DNA from 3 places in the Streptomyces sp. NPDC037290 genome. Region 3 is predicted to be linked to each of the others. Evidence: riboswitches for the same ligand, from Rfam matches in the RefSeq annotation. Region 3 holds a riboswitch; each other region holds the start of a gene.
The links. Region 3 has a riboswitch for cyclic di-AMP ahead of ACZ7HQ_RS21390 (transglycosylase family protein). Riboswitches for the same ligand answer to the same signal wherever they lie in the genome.
Positions count from the first base shown of each region.

Region 1 (6,848 bases), on a different contig from region 3:
CAGCAGGACCGTGCGCCGGTCGGTGCCGAACTTCTTCACCACGGCGGCCAGTTCGGCCGACACCAGCTTGCGCAGCTCCGCGTCGGAATCCAGGATCCGGGTCAGCTCCGCGATCTCCGCGGTGAGCTTGTCCTTCTCCGCCTCCAGCTCGATGCGGTCGTACTTGGTGAGCCGGCGCAGCGGCGTGTCGAGGATGTACTGCGTCTGCACCTCGCTGAGCGAGAAGCGCTCCATCAGGCGCTCCTTGGCCTGCGCGGAGTTCTCGCTGGACCGGATCAGCCGGATGACCTCGTCGATGTCGACCAGCGCGGTCAGCAGCCCCTCGACCAGGTGCAGCCGGTCGCTCTTCTTGCCGCGGCGGAACTCGCTGCGCCGCCGGACCACGTCGAAGCGGTGGTCGAGGTAGACCTCCAGCAGCTCCTTCAGACCCAGCGTGAGCGGCTGGCCGTCGACCAGGGCGACGTTGTTGATGCCGAAGGACTCCTCCAGCGGGGTCAGCTTGTACAGCTGCTCCAGGATCGCCTCGGGCACGAAGCCGTTCTTGATCTCGATGACCAGGCGCAGGCCGTGCTCACGGTCGGTGAGGTCCTTGACGTCGGCGATGCCCTGGACCTTCTTCGCGTTGACCAGGTCCTTGATCTTCGCGATGACCTTCTCGGGTCCCACCGCGAAGGGCAGTTCGGTGATGACGAGGCCCTTGCGGCGGGCGGTCACGGTCTCGATCGAGACCGTCGCGCGCATCTTGAACGTGCCGCGGCCCGTCGCGTACGCGTCCCGGATGCCGTCCAGGCCGACGATCCGGCCGCCGGTGGGCAGGTCCGGGCCCGGGACGTGCTTCATCAGCGCGTCCAGGTCCGCGTTCGGGTACTTGATCAGGTGGCGGGCGGCCGCGATGACCTCGCGCAGGTTGTGCGGCGGCATGTTCGTCGCCATGCCGACCGCGATGCCCGAGGAGCCGTTGACCAGGAGGTTCGGGAAGGCGGCGGGCAGCGCCACCGGCTCCCGCTCCTGGCCGTCGTAGTTCGGTGCGAAGTCGACCGTGTCCTCGTCGATCGACTCGGTCATCAGGCTGGTCGCCTCGGCCTGGCGGCACTCGGTGTACCGCATGGCGGCCGGCGGGTCGTCGTTGCCCAGCGAGCCGAAGTTGCCGTGGCCGTCGACCAGCGGCACACGCATGGAGAAGGGCTGCGCCATGCGCACCAGGGCGTCGTAGATCGACGCGTCGCCGTGCGGGTGCAGTTTGCCCATGACCTCGCCGACGACGCGCGCGCACTTCACATAGCCGCGGTCGGGGCGCAGGCCCATCTCGTTCATCTGGTACACGATCCGGCGGTGCACCGGCTTGAGGCCGTCACGGGCGTCCGGCAGGGCGCGCGAGTAGATGACCGAGTACGCGTACTCGAGGTAGGAGCCACGCATCTCGTCCACGACGTCGATGTCGAGGATCTTCTCCTCGTACGAATCGTCGGGCGGCGGGGTCTTCGTGCTGCGGCGGGCCATCGCTGCCTGGCTCCTTGCTGAAGCGATTGACGGATCTGACGCCGACCATTGTGGACCGAGGCACTGACAACCCGTGCCACGACCCGGTTCCGGAGGACTTCCCGGCCCCCGGGACCGGGTCCGGGGCGGGCTGCGGGATCCGCTGTGGGCGTACGCCCCGCGGGAACTTCGCCGAGGCCCCGCACGCTTTGCATACAGTGGCAGGAACGGCAGGAAAACCGCGGTTTGCACAACCGCCTCCGCTCGCGAAGGGACGTACATGCCCATGGGTCACACGACCACAGCCGAGGCAGGCTCCGGGGGCCTGACAGCGACCGAGCACCGTCTGGCCAACGGTCTGCGGGTGGTGCTTTCCGAGGACCACCTGACCCCGGTGGCGGCGGTCTGCCTCTGGTACGACGTCGGCTCCCGCCACGAAGTCAAGGGACGTACCGGCCTGGCTCACCTTTTCGAGCACTTGATGTTCCAGGGTTCGGCACAGGTCAAGGGCAACGGTCACTTCGAGCTGGTGCAGGGCGCGGGCGGCTCGCTCAACGGCACCACCAGCTTCGAGCGCACCAACTACTTCGAGACCATGCCCGCGCACCAGCTGGAGCTCGCCCTCTGGCTGGAGGCCGACCGCATGGGCTCGCTGCTGGCCGCCCTGGACGACGAGTCCATGGAGAACCAGCGGGACGTCGTCAAGAACGAGCGCCGCCAGCGCTACGACAACGTGCCCTACGGCACCGCCTTCGAGAAGCTGACCGGCCTGTCGTACCCGGAGGGCCACCCCTACCACCACACGCCGATCGGCTCGATGGCGGACCTGGACGCGGCCACTCTCGAGGACGCCCGCCGGTTCTTCCGCACCTACTACGCGCCGAACAACGCGGTGCTCTCCGTGGTCGGCGACATCGACCCCCGGCAGACCCTCGCCTGGATCGAGAAGTACTTCGGGTCCATCCCGTCCCACGACGGCAAGCCCGCCCCCCGTGACGGCGCCCTGCCGGAGGTCATCGGCGAGCAGAAGCGCGAGATCGTCGTGGAGGAGGTCCCGGCGCGTGCCCTGATGGCCGCCTACCGGCTGCCGCACGACGGCACACGCGCGTGCGACGCGGCCGACCTCGCCCTGACCGTCCTCGGCGGCGGCGAGTCGTCCCGCCTGTACAACCGGCTGGTGCGCCGCGACCGTACGGCCGTCGCGGCCGGCTTCGGCCTGCTGCGCCTCGCCGGCGCGCCCTCGATGGGCTGGCTGGACGTGAAGGCCTCCGGTGACGTCGAGGTGCCGGTCATCGAGGCCGCCATCGACGAGGAGCTGGCCCGGTTCGCCGAGGAGGGCCCCACGCCCGAGGAAATGGAGCGGGCCCAGGCCCAGTTGGAGCGCGAGTGGCTGGACCGGCTCGGCACGGTCGCCGGCCGCGCGGACGAACTGTGCCGGTTCGCCGTCCTGTTCGGCGACCCGCAGCTCGCCCTGACCGCCGTGAAGCGCGTGCTGGCGGTGACCCCCGAGGAGGTCCAGGAGGTCGCCAAGGCCCGTCTGCGCCCCGACAACCGCGCGGTCCTGGTCTACGAGCCGAAGTCCCCGGAGCAGGCCCCGGACGCCGACGTCCCCGAGGACCCCGAGCAGGAAGCGACCGTAGAGGCCGGTAACGAGAACGAGGAGACGGCCAAGTGACCGAGCTCGCCACCATGGACTTCCACCCCCAGCCGCAGCCCGGCGAGGCCAGGCCCTGGGCCTTCCCGGCCCCCGAGCGCGCCGCGCTCGACAACGGCCTGACCGTGCTGCGCTGCCACCGCCCCGGCCAGCAGGTCGTCGCCGTCGAGGTCCTGCTCGACGCCCCCCTGGACGCCGAGCCGGCCGGCCTGGACGGCGTCGCCACGATCATGGCGCGGGCGTTCTCCGAGGGCACCGACAAGCACTCCGCCGAGGAGTTCGCCGCCGAGCTGGAGCGCGCGGGCGCCACCCTGGACGCGCACGCCGACCACCCCGGCGTCCGGCTCAGCCTGGAGGTCCCGGCCTCCCGCCTGGGCAAGGGCCTCGGCCTGCTCGCCGACGCCCTGCGCGCGCCCGCCTTCGCCGAGAGCGAGGTCGAACGCCTGGTCCGCAACCGCCTGGACGAGATCCCGCACGAGCTGGCCAACCCCTCCCGCCGGGCCGCCAAGGAACTGTCCAAGGAGCTGTTCCCGGCGACCTCGCGCATGTCGCGTCCGCGGCAGGGCACCGAGGAGACCGTCGAGAAGATCGACGCCGCCGCCGTACGCGCCTTCTACGACCGTCACGTCCGCCCCGCCACGGCCACGGCGGTCGTGGTCGGCGACCTCACCGGGATCGACCTGGACGCGCTGCTCGGCGACACCCTGGGCGCCTGGACGGGCACCCCGGGCGAGCCGCGGCCCGTGCCGCCGGTGACCGCGGACGACACCGGCCGCGTGGTCATCGTGGACCGGCCCGGCGCCGTCCAGACGCAGCTGCTCATCGGCCGCGTGGGCCGCGACCGGCACGACCGCGTGTGGCCCGCCCAGGTGCTCGGCACCTACTGCCTCGGCGGCACCCTCACCTCCCGCCTGGACCGCGTCCTGCGCGAGGAGAAGGGCTACACCTACGGCGTGCGGGCGTTCGGGCAGGTGCTCAGGTCCGCGCCGGACGGCTCGGGCGTCTCGATGCTCGCCATCAGCGGCTCCGTGGACACCCCCAACACCGGTCCCGCCCTGGAGGACCTGTGGAAGGTGCTGCGCACCCTCGCCGCGGAGGGCCTGACCGACGCCGAGCGGGACGTGGCCGTGCAGAACCTCGTCGGGGTGGCGCCGCTGAAGTACGAGACCGCGGCGGCCGTCGCGAGCACCCTGGCCGACCAGGTCGAACAGCACCTGCCCGACGACTTCCAGGCGACGCTGTACCAGCAGCTGGCGGCGACGGGCACGGTGGAGGCCACGGCGGCCGTCGTGAACGCCTTCCCGGGGGACCGCCTGGTGACCGTCCTCGTAGGTGACGCCTCCCAGATCAAGGCGCCCGTCGAGGCGCTCGGCATCGGTGAAGTGACCGTGGTGGCGGCCGAGTAGACGGCACCGTCGCAGCGGCCGGCGCCGACCGAGCGGCCGCACGCGTGCGTGGGGCCCTGACGACCGACAGGCCGTCAGGGCCCCTGTTGTTCCACTCCCTTCCCCAGATGCCCGATTTGGGGCGGAGGTTGCCTGTCTGCCCTGTGGGATGCGCTACAAAAGCCGGGATCCGTTTGGGATTCGAAAGCGGGCTTTCGTAGCGTCGTCCGGGCTGTTCGTCAGGCAGTGCGCCGCACCCGCGGCACCGGACAGCCATCGCCGAGTCCCCGTACGGCGCGAGCCAGGGGAGCCGGGGACCCATGCAGTCCCTGGGGTGAATCGGGCGCCCGCGCGTCAGCGAGGGGGTCCGTAGGAGACCTTCCTGCTCCGAACCCGTCAGCTAACCCGGTAGGCGAGAGGGAAGGAAAGGACCAGCCACTCCATGGCGTTCATGTGCGCCACCGGGAAGCACCGCAAGCCCGGCCGGGTCAAGCGCACCACCGCTCAGGCGGCCGGTATCGCGGCCCTCACCACCACCGGCGTCATCGGCACCCTCGCCGCGTCCCCGGCGCTCGCCGCCGAGCGCACCGCCGAGCAGACCGGCCTCACCCCGGTGGTCACCGTAGGCGACGACATCGCCGAGCAGATCGACGCGCAGGCCGCCGCGCAGCGGCAGGTCGCCGAGCAGAAGGCGGCCGAGCAGGCCGCGGCCAAGAGGGCCCAGGAGCTCCACGAGGCCAAGGTGCGCGCCGCCCGCGAGGCCGAGCGCAGGCGTCTGAACGCCTTCGTCGCCCCGATCGCGGACTCCTACGTCTCCACGGCCTACAAGGCCAGCAGCTCCCTGTGGTCCTCCGGCTCGCACACCGGCATCGACTTCCACGCGGCCAGCGGCACGCCCGTCCACGCGGCCGGCTCCGGCACCGTCGTCTCCACCGGCTGGGGCGGCGCGTACGGCAACCAGATCGTGATCCGGATGGCCGACGGCATGTACACCCAGTACGGCCACCTGTCGTCGATCGGGGTGACGGCCGGCCAGCGGGTCACCCCGGGCCAGCAGATCGGCCTGTCCGGCGCGACCGGCAACGTCACCGGCCCGCACCTCCACTTCGAGGCCCGTACGACCCCCGACTACGGATCGGACGTGGACCCCGTCGCGTATCTGCGCAAGCACGGCGTGGACGTCTGACACCCTGTCCCTCTTCCTGACAAGCCCCGGCCCGCACCGGCCGGGGCTTTCGCCGTTTTCTGGGGCGTCCGCCGGAGTCGCTGACCAAAAAATATCCATGGATTCCGGCCTGCCGTCGGAATTTCCGCCGTATTGGAATAGAGTCACCGGAACACGCGTCCATCGTCGACGTTTCACGGGGATTAAGGCGGAGGTCGGTCATGCGTATTCCGGCGCACTCGGTGTGTACGGCGATCCGGGACGACATCGTCGCCGGTGTCTACGAACGCGGCGGCCGCCTCACCGAGGAAGTCCTGGCCCGCCGCTACGGCGTCTCGCGCGTCCCGGTCCGTGAGGCCCTGCGCACCCTGGAGGCGGAGGGCTTCGTGCTGACCCGCCGGCACGCGGGCGCGTGCGTGGCCGAGCCGACCGAGCAGGAGGCGGCCGACCTGCTGGAGATGCGCATGCTCCTGGAGCCGCTCGGGGCCGCGCGGGCCGCCCAGCGGCGCACGGAGGCCCACCTGAAGGTGCTGCGCGGACTGGTCAGGATCGGCCAGGAGCGGGCCAGGCGGGGCCACAGCGACGATCTGCGCTCACTGGGCGGCTGGTTCCACGAGACGCTCGCCCAGGCCTGCGGCAGCCCCTCGCTGACCGCGATGCTCACCCAGCTGCGGCACAAGATCGCCTGGATGTACGCGGTGGAGGCGCCGCCGAGCCCGGTGGAGTCCTGGGCGGAGCACGGCGCCATCGTGGACGCGGTGACGCGCGGCGACGGCGAGCGGGCGCGGGCGCTCACGGCGCTGCACACCGAGCGTGCGACGGCCGCGCACCGGCTGCGATTCGCCTCCGGCGCGGACCGCGGGGAGCGTGTGAGGAACTCGCAACATCGCGTAAACATGCCGAGCCTGCGGCATTAACACAAGCGTCGTATACAAAGAAGACGCATTCGGTGGACGCGGATTTCCGCTGCCCTTTTCCCGCGCACCTTCGTATGCCTTTCTCACTCGCCTTCACGCGTCCTGATTTCCGGCACCCGAAAACGCGGAAGCCGCGCCACCCGGAAATGGGTGACGCGGCTCCCTCGTCTCACTCAGACGGTCTCGGGCAGCTCTTCCAGGCCCTCGGAGACCAGCTTGGCCAGACGGTCGAGGGCGACGTCCGCGCC
Region 1 covers NZ_JBVJVZ010000002.1:160,735-167,582, forward strand. The annotation lists gene ACZ7HQ_RS06465 (DNA gyrase/topoisomerase IV subunit A) at 1-1,500, opposite strand, end outside; gene ACZ7HQ_RS06470 (M16 family metallopeptidase) at 1,760-3,154, shown strand; gene ACZ7HQ_RS06475 (M16 family metallopeptidase) at 3,151-4,539, shown strand; cyclic di-AMP (ydaO/yuaA leader) riboswitch at 4,786-4,948, shown strand; gene ACZ7HQ_RS06480 (M23 family metallopeptidase) at 4,961-5,704, shown strand; gene ACZ7HQ_RS06485 (GntR family transcriptional regulator) at 5,905-6,600, shown strand; gene ACZ7HQ_RS06490 (HPr family phosphocarrier protein) at 6,774-6,848, opposite strand, start outside.
Region 1: it holds a riboswitch for cyclic di-AMP, as region 3 does, so the genes downstream of both, ACZ7HQ_RS06480 (M23 family metallopeptidase) here and ACZ7HQ_RS21390 (transglycosylase family protein) in region 3, are expected to answer to the same signal.

Region 2 (6,848 bases), on a different contig from region 3:
TGGCCGCACGGGGCATGCCGGCAGGTGGATAAGATTTCGGCAACGGTAAGGGGGTCATTCATGGTTGCGCCTCTCCTTGTCACGGGTTGCTGATAGCCATCCTTTCCAGCCAGCCAACCGAATCGCCCGGACAAACGTAAGCGTGTGTGCTCGGAACGCAGACGCACAACGTGGCCACCCCCTGGTGTGCGGCGCACACCCGTGCACAGCCGCGCACTCGGTGGGTACGTCGCTCGCACCCCGAACGCCTGCCGCGTAAGCGTCTCGGAAACCGGATGAGGAGAACAGGACCACAGCGTCGACACGAGGCACGGCTGACGTACCCACGAGAGCAACTGGATCGAGTACCTCGCCGGCGGGCTCTCAGACTTTCCAAGCGGATAAGGTCCTCCACGCCGTCGGGTGCCGCTGGTGCGGCCCGCCGAGGCAAAAGCATGCCGCACGAACCCGCACCCGTCTGCCGGCATTGGTGGGCTCAACGACCGCGGACGAGGGCACGAGTCGTTCAGGCAGTGCCAGATCGGCCTGGTGCAATTGTCGGTTGCCAGCCGTGACTGACCGACAGGGTTCCCACGCCCGAACGGGATCGCCGGACTCGGTTTCCGGCCGAACGTCCGGCGACCCCGACGGCATGCGGTGCGGACGCGCCTGCGCTGCGGAACGCGCCCCACCATCGTCCGGGCATGATCCGACCAGGGGCCCGCGCACGGGAAGATGAGCAGGGCGCCGCCGGTGAGAAGGTGCAATGCCGGTCAACGCTCTCCGCAAGGGGCCTTGGCCGGGCTTCCCCGCCCTGCGAGTCCCGCAGGCTGCCGAGGCCGATATTCAGTCGATACCGCGAACAATGTTGGTCTCCGACGGGTCCTCGTCACAACCCGCGAGGCAGATCGCCGGCGCTTGTCCTGGCAGCGTGGCTTGCCTCGTGCCATCGACGGCAAGAGGATCGAACATCATCCCCGCCACGGAAAGAACTGCGCCGACGCCCTTGCCGCGTCTGTCCTGGGCATCGGCTGCTGTCTCACGTAGGTGCCTCCTGGTCATATCTGCCTCCACCGTACCGAGCGATCGAAAGCCCCATCCCTTTCGAATGCCCTGTCTCACAGTCAGCAGGAGAGCGTCGAAAGACGACGTACCGGAGCCCTTCGTTGCGCAGGGAAGTCGGGGTGGGCCCTTGCGTCTGACTGTCCACCCCGACCGATGCCCCGCCCACGCACCCCTGTGATGCAGACGGGGCACGATCAGTAGACCGGCCGCGTGGTCAACGGCGGAAGGCAGTTCAGCCGCTGGGGGCGTGAACGTGTTGAAACCTGGTCCGTTCTCAGCGGTGTTTCCATCGCCGGCCTGCCGTGACCGCGCCACAGTTACGTGGCTGAACATGCAGAGGGATGACCGGGCGCGCTGTTGTCCGGCGCTGACGTAGGGACCGATGCGGCGGCCGGACATGGAGGGGCAGGTCAACGGGTGAAGGTGACCCGGTGTTCCTTCAGCGCGGAGCAGTTGGAGCCGGTCACCTGGACGAACACCTTGTCGATGTTGCCACCCCAGTCGACGCAATGGCCCTCGCCGTGGACGCCGGCCGGCCCCGCGAACAGCGTGTACCGACCGTAGTCCTGGGCGCCCTTGTCGGTGTCGGTGACGTAGACCCACGCGGACATGGCCAGCGCGGCGCCCGCCTTGTTGCGGATGGTCGCGACGCAGTTCTTGCCGTTCGAGGAGTTGTACGTCAGATAGACGGTGCCGAGCGAGCCGACGGGAGCAGAATTCACGGTCTTGTACCCCTTCCCGCCACAAACCTTCTGCGGTGTGGTGGTGGCAGCGGCGGAGGCGGGCGTCAGGGCGCCTGTGGTCCCCAGCGATAAGGCGGCTAATGCGGCGATGGTGAGAGCGGAACGAGAAAAACTCATCTTTCCCCCTTGCGGATCTCGGAGGCGGTGCATCTGTGTCGTGTGATCCGCGAGGCATCCGCATGACGCGCCCTGCCCACAAGGAGGTGCCGGAGTCGAGCAGTCTCTGCGCGCGGTCCGGCTGTCAGATCTCGAAGGGCTCGCTCAATGGCGTTGTTGCAGTGTGGCGCGACACCGGACTCTCGCGTGTCGACCCGGCGCCATGCTCCATGAAACGAATATTTCGGACATTCTTCAGTCTTCTAGGCTAACACAGCCGAACCGGCCCCTCGGGGAGCTGACGCCCCGGTGGATGAGCTACAGCACCACCCACCGAACGTCATGGCAGGGCGAAGACCCGGCGTTGGCCTACTTGCCCAGTCGGAGCTGCTGACCCGGGAAGATGAGGTTCGCGTCCGCGACGATGCCCTTGTTCAGCTCGAACAGTTCCTTCCAGCCGCCGGCCACGCGGTGCTTGACGGCGATGGAGCTGAGCGTGTCGCCCTTGACGACCTTGTACTCGCCCGAACCGTGAGAGGTGACCCGCTGGTCCGTGGAGCGGGTGGTGGCGCTGGAGCCTGTGCTCGCGCCTTCGCCGGAATGGGTACCAGTGCTCTCGTCGGAACCGGCACGAGTGCTCTCGCGGGCGCTGGTTTCTCCGGAACCGGTGTCAGTGTTCTCGCGGGCGCTGGTTTCTGCCGACGCGGAGCCGACGGAGTACGAGGTGCTCGACAGACCTGTCCCGCAGACCGGCCAGGCACCCTTGCCCTGGCCCGCGAGGACCTTCTCGGCGACGGCTATCTGCTGCGCCTCGCTGGCGAGGTCGGCACGCGCGGCGTAGGCGGTACCGCCGTACGCGACCCAGGTGGAGTTGGTGAATTGCAGGCCGCCGTAGAAGCCGTTGCCGGTGTTGATGGACCAGTTGCCGCCGGACTCGCACTGGGCAACGGCGTCCCACTCGGAGGCGGTGGCGGCGGAGGCGTTGCCGGCCGCCATCAGCGGGGCGGCGACGGCGGCGCCGGTCACGCCGACGAGAGCGATGACGCGGATGGCCTTGGACGGACGGCGGCGCTTGCCCTTGCCGGATAACAGCATGGATCGATCCCCTCACCGACGCCTGCGAAGTGAGCTGCCGGGTTCGGGCCGGTTGAGTTGCCCGGCCGCGCACTCGCTCTCGCGAGGTGCGGCTTCACCCCCAGCCGGTACCGGCGTCAACCGCCAGGTCCGGCACTTACCTTGGGTCTCCCGCTCCTGCCCACGGCGCTTGACGCGACGACTGTTCCCGGGCAACCGCTGGCAGGATTCGGCGTTGCGGCAGCCGAGGCTCACGATGGTGAGCAGTCACGACCGTAAACACGCAATTCCCGGAACGCCAAAAACGATCAGGGCTTCTGAGATCTATCTCTCACAGCATTAAGTGAGCCTTCACTCTGATGTGTGGGAACACGGGCTTCAGCAGGCGTCTTCAAACCGAGCGTTTTCCGGGGTCTGCTGTTGAGAGCGTGAGCAACAGCTCGTCGGCGTCCCATCGCGGCACGTCTGTTCCTTTGGGAAAGTACTGGCGCAAGAGGCCATTCGTGTTCTCGTTGGTGCCCCGTTGCAGGGGCTGCGCGGGTCGGCGAAGTACCCCTCCAGCCCGGTGCCGACGCTCAGTTGGGTGTGCTGGCCCAGCTCCTTGCCGCCGTCCCAGATCAGCGAGCGGCGCAGTTGCTCGGGCAGCGTGGTGATCGTGGTGGCGATCGCGTCGTTCACGGCCTCGGCGCCACGGCCGGGCCATTCCTGGCCCGTGGCTCGACACCGTAGCCGTCCCATCGGGGCGGTTGCAGCAGCATGGTGAACCGGATTCGGGGAAGTCGAACTTCAGCCGGTTCGAGATCTACTCCGGGCTCCAAGCCGGGGCCCACCTGCGGTCTTCTCGTCGCGGCTTGTTACGGCCCTTCCAGGCTGCGGCCTGAGGTCCTGGCACTGGCGTCCCCTCAGGTCGGTGGACCTGGCCGGAGAGCCGCTCTTGGCAACTCCCGGGAGATGGTCGCCGGGTCACGACCGAGCCGGCGAGTGATCTCACGAACCCCAGCTTGCTGGGCTGTCATCAAGGCGATTTCTTCGCGTTCCTCGCTGGTCAGCCCTTTGGTGCGATCTCCCGCCAGAACAACCGTTCTGCATCTCGGCGAAGCGACGGTTTCCCAGGCGACTTCATCGGCGCCCTGCCCGTCGGCGCCTTCATCCATCCCGCTGGCCTGCCCATCAACACCTCCAAGATCGAGGTGCTGCGATGACCAGTTGAATCCGCCCACTGCCCGATCCACGCACTGTCGACTCGGACCGGGCCATTTTCTTGACCAAAACAATTGTTGGCCGCACGGAATGAAGTATCTTCATCGTCGTTGGCGGGCGGCCTGCTTGTTCTGGCCGAGGTCGGCGCCGATGTCCTCGCACACCACGCCGTATGCCAAAGCCCGGGCAACGGCGAGTGGTTCAAGATGGTCGGCGAGCTCGCGCAGTTGGCGGATCAGGGTGAGGGCTGCGCGGGGGCGCTCGTCCGCCAACTCTCCGAGGGTTTCGCCAAGCTCGCCGATCCGGGAGCGGTAGCAGTCGGGGACTACCGGGGACACGGCGTGTTCGGCGGCTTTCGCGTGTGCCATCCATTCACCGAGGGCCTCGAGGCCTTGGCCATCGTGGCGGGTGAGCGCGCCTGAGGTGATCGTTCCGCCATCGGGGTCGTAGGGGAGTGAGCAGCCTCGCCAGCCGCAGGTGCAGGCCGGTTGGAGAGCCGCAGGTTGCGGCAGGCGTTCGGGAGCCGGCCCCTGCCAGTTGCCCGCGCGGCGGTCCGGGCAATCAGTGAAGTTCCGCTCGATCAGGACGCGGCCGCTGCGATAGGTGGGAATGGAACCGTCGTCCAGGACACCAAGGGTGAATCCACTGTGGCCGGGAGAGCCCGAGGGAAGGTCCCAAGACACGGCTACACCTCCCGGCCGGGGAGTCCGGCTACGGTGCCGGGGCCGAACTGGTTCGACGCATGCCGCGCGACACAGGCGACGGCATTGAATTCACACCGGTCCGCGAAGGTGCGCACGCGCGCGGGGAGCGGGACCGGCGTCATGGTCGGATTTATCCACATGCCGCTACCATGTCCGCAATCGCCCATGCCGTCTACAGAATCGGCGGTTCTTAACGCAAAGGCGCTGCCTGCGCACGCCCGGCATTCCGACTTGCTTCCCGATTCCGCGTGCAGACCGAAGGATCTGTGCAGGAGCGTCCCCCACCACACCCGCATGGGCGGGGCAGAGTCTCCGCACTGGCCGGCCCGGCAGTCCGGTGAGCCTTCGCCACGCCGCGACCGCAGTCACCCTACGAACGACCGCTCGTACCGGTACGACCATTGTTCGGTGCACCGAACAGTTATGTGGAAAGGCCACACAGTTCCCGCTCTCGCCTTGCCCCTGGCTTTCCTTACATGATTTCTTTTACCTCGCAGCGCGCCGCCTGAACGGCGGAGGCGGCCCGCCGCTCCATCCGACGGACGCCACTGGTCCCGTCCATCGCGATGGAAACGCGTCTGGCCCCTCGCGACACTTGTGAGGGGCCAGTTGCAGCCGGCGGTCTGCCGACTTCCCGTACACAGAACACCCTCCTGCTCCGCAGCTGCTCAACCCTCCAGACCCCCGCTGACCCGTACATCCCCCGGCGGATCAGCGGACAGACGGGCCCCGCCCCTCACGGGGCGGGGCCCCGTTGCACATGGTGCTTCAAAAGGCCTGCGTCACTGGGAACTTGTCAGCATCTGGACCGGCTCGGCACTGACCGCTCCTCGACGCTCAACCCAGTTCTCCAGGGCCGTACGGCAGGCATGGTCCAGGTCGTGGAGGCCGGAGAGATCCACCTCCACCGGACGGTCCTGGGGAAGGGATTCCAGCGTGTCGACAATCTTCGGCAGCCGGAGGAAGGTTCGCGTTGCTTGACAGGTGCGCCCGGATCGGTCCGGCACCCTTGTCGACGACCGCCAGCTTCACGTGCGAGGCTTCCCAGGCGGTCTTGACGCCAGGGCCAGACCGATCAGCACACCCTCGAACATGTTCACATGACGATCGCGACGGCGGATACGACGAGGATCAGCGCCTCTCCACGGTGTTCCCGCCACAGTGAGACGACCTGCCGGAACGGGATCAGCTTCCAGCCGTCATGTACCAGGACACCTGCCAGGGCGGGCAGCGGAATCATCGCCAGCGCGAACGGCAGCAGCGCCACGAACAGCCCGTGCAGGACTCTGGACGTCTTGGTCTCGCCCCCGGCTGGGCACTGGCAGCGCTGCGCACGATCACCACGTTGATGGGCAGCGCGCCCAGCGCGCCGCCGACGGCGTTCCCCACGCCCTGCGCCATGAGCTCCTTGTCGTACGAGTGATCAGGGCCGGAACGACCCGGGAGTCGTAGCAGGTGATGAACAGGACCTGACTGGCCGTCGGCGAGCTTGGGGAACTCCTCAGGGCGCTGTCCAAGGCACGGGCATCGTCGATGAGGGGACTGCATGTGTGGTGTTCCTCCTGCCACGCTGGGGGCATATCGGGCGTCAAGCGATCCCCGGGCCGCGACGAAGTGGTCTCGCTCACGGACCGCTCCTCGGGACGTGGCTCTCCAAAAGGGAGGTGCCGGTTGGGTTGCCCTCGGATAGTCCGACCGCTGTGGCTGCAGGTCAGTGGCCTTCCGGCACGCCCAGGCTCCTCCTGGACGTGTTCACTCCCATTGGTTAGGACGCAGCTCGCCATCCTTTGTTACGGCCGTATTCCTCATCTCTGTAAGAGGTCATCCGCCTGCCGCCCAGTACCGCCGGGAGGGCAGGACAGGGTCGAGAGCCACCGGGTCGCGGGCGGGGCGCAGCACAGGAGCCAGCCCGCCGCTGGTTGCTCCCGCACGACGTGGTCCAGCTGACCGCGCTTGACAGAACCACAAGGAAACGCCCCGCATCGGC
Region 2 covers NZ_JBVJVZ010000067.1:523-7,370, reverse strand. The annotation lists gene ACZ7HQ_RS44235 (hypothetical protein) at 826-1,041, opposite strand; gene ACZ7HQ_RS44230 (spore-associated protein) at 1,455-1,904, opposite strand; gene ACZ7HQ_RS44225 (transglycosylase family protein) at 2,253-2,978, opposite strand; cyclic di-AMP (ydaO/yuaA leader) riboswitch at 2,983-3,123, opposite strand; partial or broken gene ACZ7HQ_RS44220 (IS30 family transposase) at 3,266-4,107, opposite strand; gene ACZ7HQ_RS44215 (hypothetical protein) at 4,259-4,840, opposite strand; partial or broken gene ACZ7HQ_RS44210 (SulP family inorganic anion transporter) at 5,644-6,292, opposite strand.
Region 2: it holds a riboswitch for cyclic di-AMP, as region 3 does, so the genes downstream of both, ACZ7HQ_RS44225 (transglycosylase family protein) here and ACZ7HQ_RS21390 (transglycosylase family protein) in region 3, are expected to answer to the same signal.

Region 3 (6,848 bases):
AAGGGCTGGTAGGTCATGTACGACCGGGGGTCGACGACCGTGACGGTCGCCTCGCCGTAGCGCATCTTCTTGAGAATGCGCCGAGCTGCGTACAGGCCTACGTACCCACCGCCTACTACGAGGATCCTGGGACGCTCCGTGGTGCTCATGCCATCGAGTATCCACCTGCTCCGGAGGGGTCGCTCGTGCGCCCCTTCACAAGGTCCGACAGGCCCTGTGCTACACTCCGCGACTCGCGTGACGCAGGTCATGGCGGGCGAAGGGAACCGCAGCACCCCCGGGGCCGTTGTCAATGCCGCGTGAGCTGCCTCTCTCGAGCGCGAACCGGCGTGTGAGCCGTTCGCAACACCCTCGTCGACACGCGATCCGCAGGTGCCCCACACCCCCTATCTGAACATGTTCAACGGCCTCTTCGCCCCCCGGAAGGGCCAACGGACACTCTTCCGCACCCCGACCGGGCCGAATTCCTTGTGAAGAACTTCACGAACTTTCCTGACGCCATGTCGCCGGGGCGCCTCCAAGGGCCGAGGTGCGACGCTCAAACGGTGTCCGACCTGCTCAGTCGAATGCTACCGGCAGGTAATAAAAGAGAGCCGGCGGCCGCCCGAAGAGCTCTTCCGCCCGGCTCCCTCCCTGTTGCCCGCCGCCCTTCGACGGTCAGTCCGAGTGCGCCGCTTCCGCCTCTTCCGCCACCGTGAAGGCGATGCCGTCGAGGATGTCGTGCTCGCTCACCACGACCTCCTCCGCGCCGATCCGCTCCATGATCGCGAGCAGCACCAGGGCGCCCGCGCCGATGACGTCGACCCGGCCGGGGTGCATGGACGCGACCGCGGCGCGCTCGGCGTGCGTGGAGCGCAGCAGCCACTCGGTGATCTCGCGGACGCGGTCGTGGGAGATCCGGGAGTGGTGGATGCGCGCGGAGTCGTAGTCCGGCAGGTCCTGGGCGATCGCCGAGACGGTGGTGACCGAGCCGGCCAGGCCCACCAGGGTGTGCGCCTCGCGCAGCGGCACCGTCTGCTCCGCGAGGTCCAGGGCGGCCTCGATGTCGGCCCTTATCGCGGCGATCTGCTCCTCGGTGGGCGGGTCGGAGACCTTGCCGTCCCGCACCAGGTGACGCTCCGTCATCCGCACACAGCCGACGTCCACCGACCGCGCCGCCCGGACGTGCTCCTCGCCCACGACGAACTCCGTGGAGCCGCCGCCGATGTCCACGACGAGGTACGGCTTGGTGAGGTCCGCCCGCCCCGTCAGCTCCCTGGTCGCACCGGTGAAGGAGAACTCGGCCTCCTGGTCGCCGGTGATGACCTCCGGTTCGACCCCGAGGATGTCCACCACGCCGCGCACGAAGTCGTCCCGGTTCTCGGCGTCGCGGGAGGCGGAGGTGGCCACGAAACGGAGTCGCTCGGCACCGTGCTCCTTGATCAGGGCCGCGTACTGGCGGCAGGCCGCGAACGTGCGCTCCAGTGCCTCAGGGGCGAGCCGGCCGGTGCGGTCGACGCCCTGGCCGAGCCGCACGATCGTCATACGGCGGTCCAGGTCGACGAGTTCACCGGTCTCGGGATGGACGTCGGCGACCAGCAGCCGGATGGAGTTCGTACCGCAGTCGATGGCGGCCACACGGGTCACTGCTCGGCCCCCTCGGGGTTCTCCAGCGTCACGCAGGCACCCTTGCGCCACCACTCCGGCAGCATGGCGAGCGCCTCGTCGCCGAGTGGGTTCACACCGGGGCCGGCGGCCAGCGAGTGGGCCACCAGGACGTGCAGGCACTTGACCCGGTCCGGCATGCCGCCCGCGCTCGGGAAGCCCTTCAGCTCCTCGATCTCGTCCCGGCGCCGGATGTAGTCCTCGTGCGCGGCCCGGTAGGCGGCGGCCAGCTCGGGATCGGTCCGCAGCCGCTCGGTCATCTCCTTCATCACGCCGTTCGCCTCCAGCGTGCCGATGGCGGAGGACGCCTTCGGGCACGTGAGGTAGTACAGCGTCGGGAAGGGGGTGCCGTCGGGCAGCCGCGGGGCGGTCTCCACGACGTCCGGATGGCCGCACGGGCAGCGGTGCGCGATGGCCCGCAGGCCCCGCGGCGGGCGGCCCAGCTGCTGCTTGAAGGCCTCGACGTCCGCGTCGGTGGGCTCGGTGCGCGAAGTGCGGGGCGGGGGCGTTTCCATGACTGCTCTTCGAAGCTTTCTGTCGGTTACGGCCAAAGGCCGGCGTTACTGCTCACTGGTCGGAGGCGTCGGACTTGTCGACCCCGTCCCAGACGTTCGCGTACCAGGGCCGGTGGGCGGCCCCGAGGTCGGCACGGGACTGCTTGGCCGCGCCCGGGTCGACGACCACGTACCCGGTCTCGCCTGGCTTGACGTAGTGCAGCCGGCGCCGGATCTGCTGCTCGGCGTAGGAGTCGTCCTGCCACCGTGCCTTGAGGTCGCGCAGTTGCTCGACCCGCTTGCGGGCCTGCTCCTGCCGGCGCTGGAGGTCGGCGATCTCCGCGCGCTGGGAGACGTACTGCCGCATCGGGTAGGCGAGGGCGACGATCATCGTGCACAGCACCAGCGCCAGCAGCGCCGCCCGGCCGGTGAGCCGGGAGCGGCGGGCCTGCCGTCTGGTCTGGGAGCGGTAGACCCGGGCCGCCGTCTGCTCGCCGAGCAGCCGCAGCCTCGTCGTGGTGGAGAAACGGTCGCGGTCCTTCACGGCCATGTGGCTCTCCGCCTCCCCTTTGCCTTGCGCTTCACACGTGCGTACGTCCCCGGACACGGTACGGGACCGGGTACGGGGACGTACGTATGACTGGCTAAGACTTAGCCCGGTGGAGGTCAGCCCTTGGAGACCTCGGCGTGGCCGCGGAAGCGCGGGAAGGCGCTGCGGCCGGCGTACACCGCGGCGTCGTCGAGGATCTCCTCGATGCGCAGCAGCTGGTTGTACTTGGCGACGCGCTCGGAGCGGGCCGGGGCGCCGGTCTTGATCTGGCCGCAGTTGGTGGCGACGGCCAGGTCGGCGATGGTGACGTCCTCGGTCTCGCCGGAGCGGTGGGACATCATGCACTTGAAGCCGTTGCGCTGGGCCAGCTCGACGGCGTCCAGGGTCTCGGTCAGCGAGCCGATCTGGTTGACCTTGACCAGCAGGGCGTTGGCGGTGCCCTCGTCGATGCCGCGGGCCAGGCGCTCCGGGTTGGTGACGAACAGGTCGTCGCCGACCAGCTGGACCTTGTCGCCCAGACGGTCGGTGATGACCTTCCAGCCGGCCCAGTCGTCCTCGAACAGCGGGTCCTCGATGGAGACGAGCGGGTAGGCCGCCACGAGCTCCTCGTAGTACTCCGTCATCTCGGCGGCGGAGCGCTCCTTGCCCTCGAAGAGGTACGTGCCGTCCTTGTAGAACTCGGAGGCGGCCACGTCGAGCGCGAGGGCGATCTGCTGGCCGGGGACGTAGCCGGCCTCCTTGATGGCCTCGAGGATGAGGTCGAGGGCCTCGCGGTTGGAGCCGAGGTTCGGGGCGAAGCCGCCCTCGTCGCCGAGGCCGGTGGACAGGCCCTTGCCCTTCAGCACCTTCTTGAGGGTGTGGTAGACCTCGGTGCCCCAGCGCAGGGCCTCGGAGAAGGACTCCGCGCCGATCGGGGCGATCATGAACTCCTGGATGTCCACGTTGGAGTCCGCGTGCGAACCGCCGTTGAGGATGTTCATCATCGGCACCGGCAGCAGGTGCGCGTTCGGACCGCCCAGGTAGCGGAAGAGGGGGAGGTCGGACGCCTCGGAGGCGGCGTGGGCGACGGCGAGGGAGACGCCGAGGATGGCATTGGCGCCGAGGGAGCCCTTGTTGTCGGTGGCGTCCAGGTCGAACATGGCCTGGTCGATCAGGCGCTGCTCGGTGGCGTCGTAGCCGACCAGCTCCGGGCCGATCTGCTCGATGACGGCGAGGACGGCCTTCTCGACGCCCTTGCCCTGGTAACGGTTGGGGTCACCGTCGCGCAGCTCGATGGCCTCGAAGGCGCCGGTCGAGGCGCCGGACGGGACGGCGGCACGACCCGTGCTGCCGTCGTCGAGGCCGACCTCGACCTCGACCGTGGGGTTGCCTCGGGAGTCCAGGATTTCCCGGGCTACGACGACGTCGATGGACGGCACGAGCATCTCCTTCTTGGATGTGACGCTGGAAGTGCGGGGCGGTGTGCCTTACGGCGCTGCCTTGCGACTAGAGCCTAACCGTCTCCAGGGGATCAGCCACCGACCGACCGCCCCGTGGACGGGGAGGGACACGCAGACGGTACCCATTGTTCATGAGCGGAACAAAGGGGGGTGGGGGTGAAGAGCGGGGAAACACGCGGGGCACACAGAAAAAGACCCCGCCCCGGCGCGTACGGGGGAACACGCGCCGGGGCGGGGAGCCCGTGGGGACCGGGGGGCGGACCCGAGGGCCGCCGCGCCTACTTCAGGTGCAGCTGCTGGCCCGGGTAGATGAGGTTCGCGTCCTCGACGATGTCCTTGTTCAGCTTGAACAGCTTCTGCCAGCCGCCCTGGACGTGGTGCTTCTCGGCGATGGTGCTAAGGGTGTCACCCTTGACGACCTTGTACTCGCCGTCGCCCTTCTTGACCTTCTTGCCGGTCGGGGTGGTGACGGTCTTGCTCGCGGACGGGGCCGTGCGCTCGGCGGAGCGGGAGGCGGCCTGCGTGCCGGTGGAGCGGGTGGTGGTGCTCGGCGCCGTGCTCTTCGAGGGGGTGCTGGGCGCGGAGCCGTTGTAGGCGGCGCTCGACAGGCCCGTGCCGCAGACCGGCCAGGCGCCCTTGCCCTGGGAGGCGAGGACCTTCTCGGCGACGGCTATCTGCTGCGCCTTGGTGGCCTGGTTGGCCTGCGAGGCGTAGGCGGTGCCGCCGTACGCGGCCCACGTGGAGGCGGAGAACTGCAGACCGCCGTAGAAGCCGTTGCCGGTGTTGATGGACCAGTTGCCGCCGGACTCGCACTGGGCGACGGCGTCCCACTCGGAGGCGGTGGCGGCGGAGGCGTTGCCGGCCGCCATCAGCGGGGCGGCGACGGCGGCGCCGGTCACGCCGGCGAGAGCGATGACGCGGGTGGCCTTGGACGGACGGCGGTGCTTGCCCTTGCCGGTGAACAGCATGGATCGATCCCCTCACCGACGCCTGCGAGGTGAGCTGTCGGGTTCGGGCCGGTTGAGTTGCCCGGCCGCACGCTCGCTCTCGCGAGGTGCGGCTTCACCCCCAGCCGGTACCGGCGTCAACCGCCGGGACCGGCACTTACCTTGGGTCCCCCGCTCCTGCCCACGGCGCTTGACGCGACGACTGTTCCCGGGCAACCGCTGGCAGGATTCGGCGTTGCGGATGCCGGGGCTCGTGGTGACGAGCGGCCTTGACCGTAGACAGGTGATCGAGGGAATTTCAAAGACGATCAGGGCTTCTGAGACTCATCCCACACTTTCACCGAAACGGACATCAGCGGCGAAACGGGGTGTCAACTGCCGCTACTTCTGGACCGTTTCAGAACCGATGTCCAGGGTCTGACCGGCCGCGATGTGGTTCGGGTCGGCGCCGATGACGCTCTTGTTCCCGTCATAGAGCGCGCGCCATCCGCCGTCGACGCCAAGGGAGTCGGCGATGGAGGCGAGGGTGTCCCCCTCGCGCACGGTGTAGGTGCTGGCCGCGCGGCCGGCGTGACGGCCCGAAGAAGCGGCGTTCTGACCGTTTGTCGCGCTTTCGTCCGCACTTTCATCCGCGCTGCCGCCGCGGTGACGCCCGCCACTGCTGAGCGCACCGGTGTCGATCAGACTCCAAGAACCGGCAGGCTGCTGGTAATTGTCCGATTCGTCGGTACCGGGGGGCACCGAGGGCGCGCTGTCACTCCCCCGCGAGCCGCCACTTCCGGTCAAGCCGGACTTGTCAGTCTTGTCGGACTTGGGGGTGCTGGTCCCGGTCGGACCCTCGGTCGCGTCCGGGGCCTTGGTGTCCTGGCGGCTCGGGCTCGGGGCCGGGGTGGTGCTCGCGTCGGACGAGGAGCCGGAGGCATCCGAACCCGAGGAGTCCGTGCCGGACGTGGAGTTGGAGTCCGAGCCGGAACCGGATGCGGATGAATCCGGCAGACCGGACGAGTCGGAGCTGTCGGCCGAGCCGGACGTGTCGCCCGGCCCGGCGGTGCCGCCGGAGCCCCCGACGCCGGTGTCGACGTCGACCGAAGCGGAGTCGGAGGTCAGGCCGGCGGTCAGCGCGCACATGGCCCACGGCTTGGTGCCCTGGTCGGCGAGGATCTTCTCGGCGACGGCTATCTGCTGCGAGCGGCTGGCCTGGTCGGCGCTGTCGGCGTACTGCGTGCCGCCGTACTTGCCCCAGTCGTCCTGCGAGATCTGCAGGCCTCCGTAGTAGCCGTTCCCGGTGCTCGCGCTCCAGGAGCCGCCGCTCTCGCACTCGGCGACCTTGTCCCACGTGGTGCCGTCGGCGGCGTTGGCGCTCGCGGCGCCGAGCAACGGGATGGCGATGGCGGAGCCGGTCACTCCGGCCGCGACGAGGAGGGCCGGAGCCTGACGGGGGCGACGGTGACGACCGTTCCCGGAGAGCATGCGGAAGCCTTTCGTGCGACAGCAGGAGCGGCGCGGCGCGCTGAAATACCTCGCCACGCTGATGGGTGAACGTATCGGCAGACGATCACTTGTCACAAGTTAATGCCGCGCAGATCACGTGAAGATCACAGAGTTGAACGTCCCTGATGTTCACCGTTCTACGGCTTTGCCGGACTCCGGTGTGAACTCCACGGGCAGCGTGCGCAGGCCGCGCATGATGAGCCCGCCGCGCCAGCGCAGGTCGGCCGGATCGGCCGCGAGCCTGAGGTCGGGCAGCCGGGTGAGGAGCGTGGCGAGCGCGGTC
Region 3 covers NZ_JBVJVZ010000005.1:588,968-595,815, reverse strand. The annotation lists gene ACZ7HQ_RS21415 (NAD(P)/FAD-dependent oxidoreductase) at 1-149, opposite strand, end outside; gene ACZ7HQ_RS21410 (Ppx/GppA phosphatase family protein) at 658-1,626, opposite strand; gene ACZ7HQ_RS21405 (DUF501 domain-containing protein) at 1,623-2,159, opposite strand; gene ACZ7HQ_RS21400 (FtsB family cell division protein) at 2,212-2,688, opposite strand; gene eno (phosphopyruvate hydratase) at 2,805-4,112, opposite strand; gene ACZ7HQ_RS21390 (transglycosylase family protein) at 4,406-5,095, opposite strand; cyclic di-AMP (ydaO/yuaA leader) riboswitch at 5,100-5,273, opposite strand; gene ACZ7HQ_RS21385 (transglycosylase family protein) at 5,456-6,544, opposite strand; gene ACZ7HQ_RS21380 (cytochrome P450 family protein) at 6,695-6,848, opposite strand, start outside.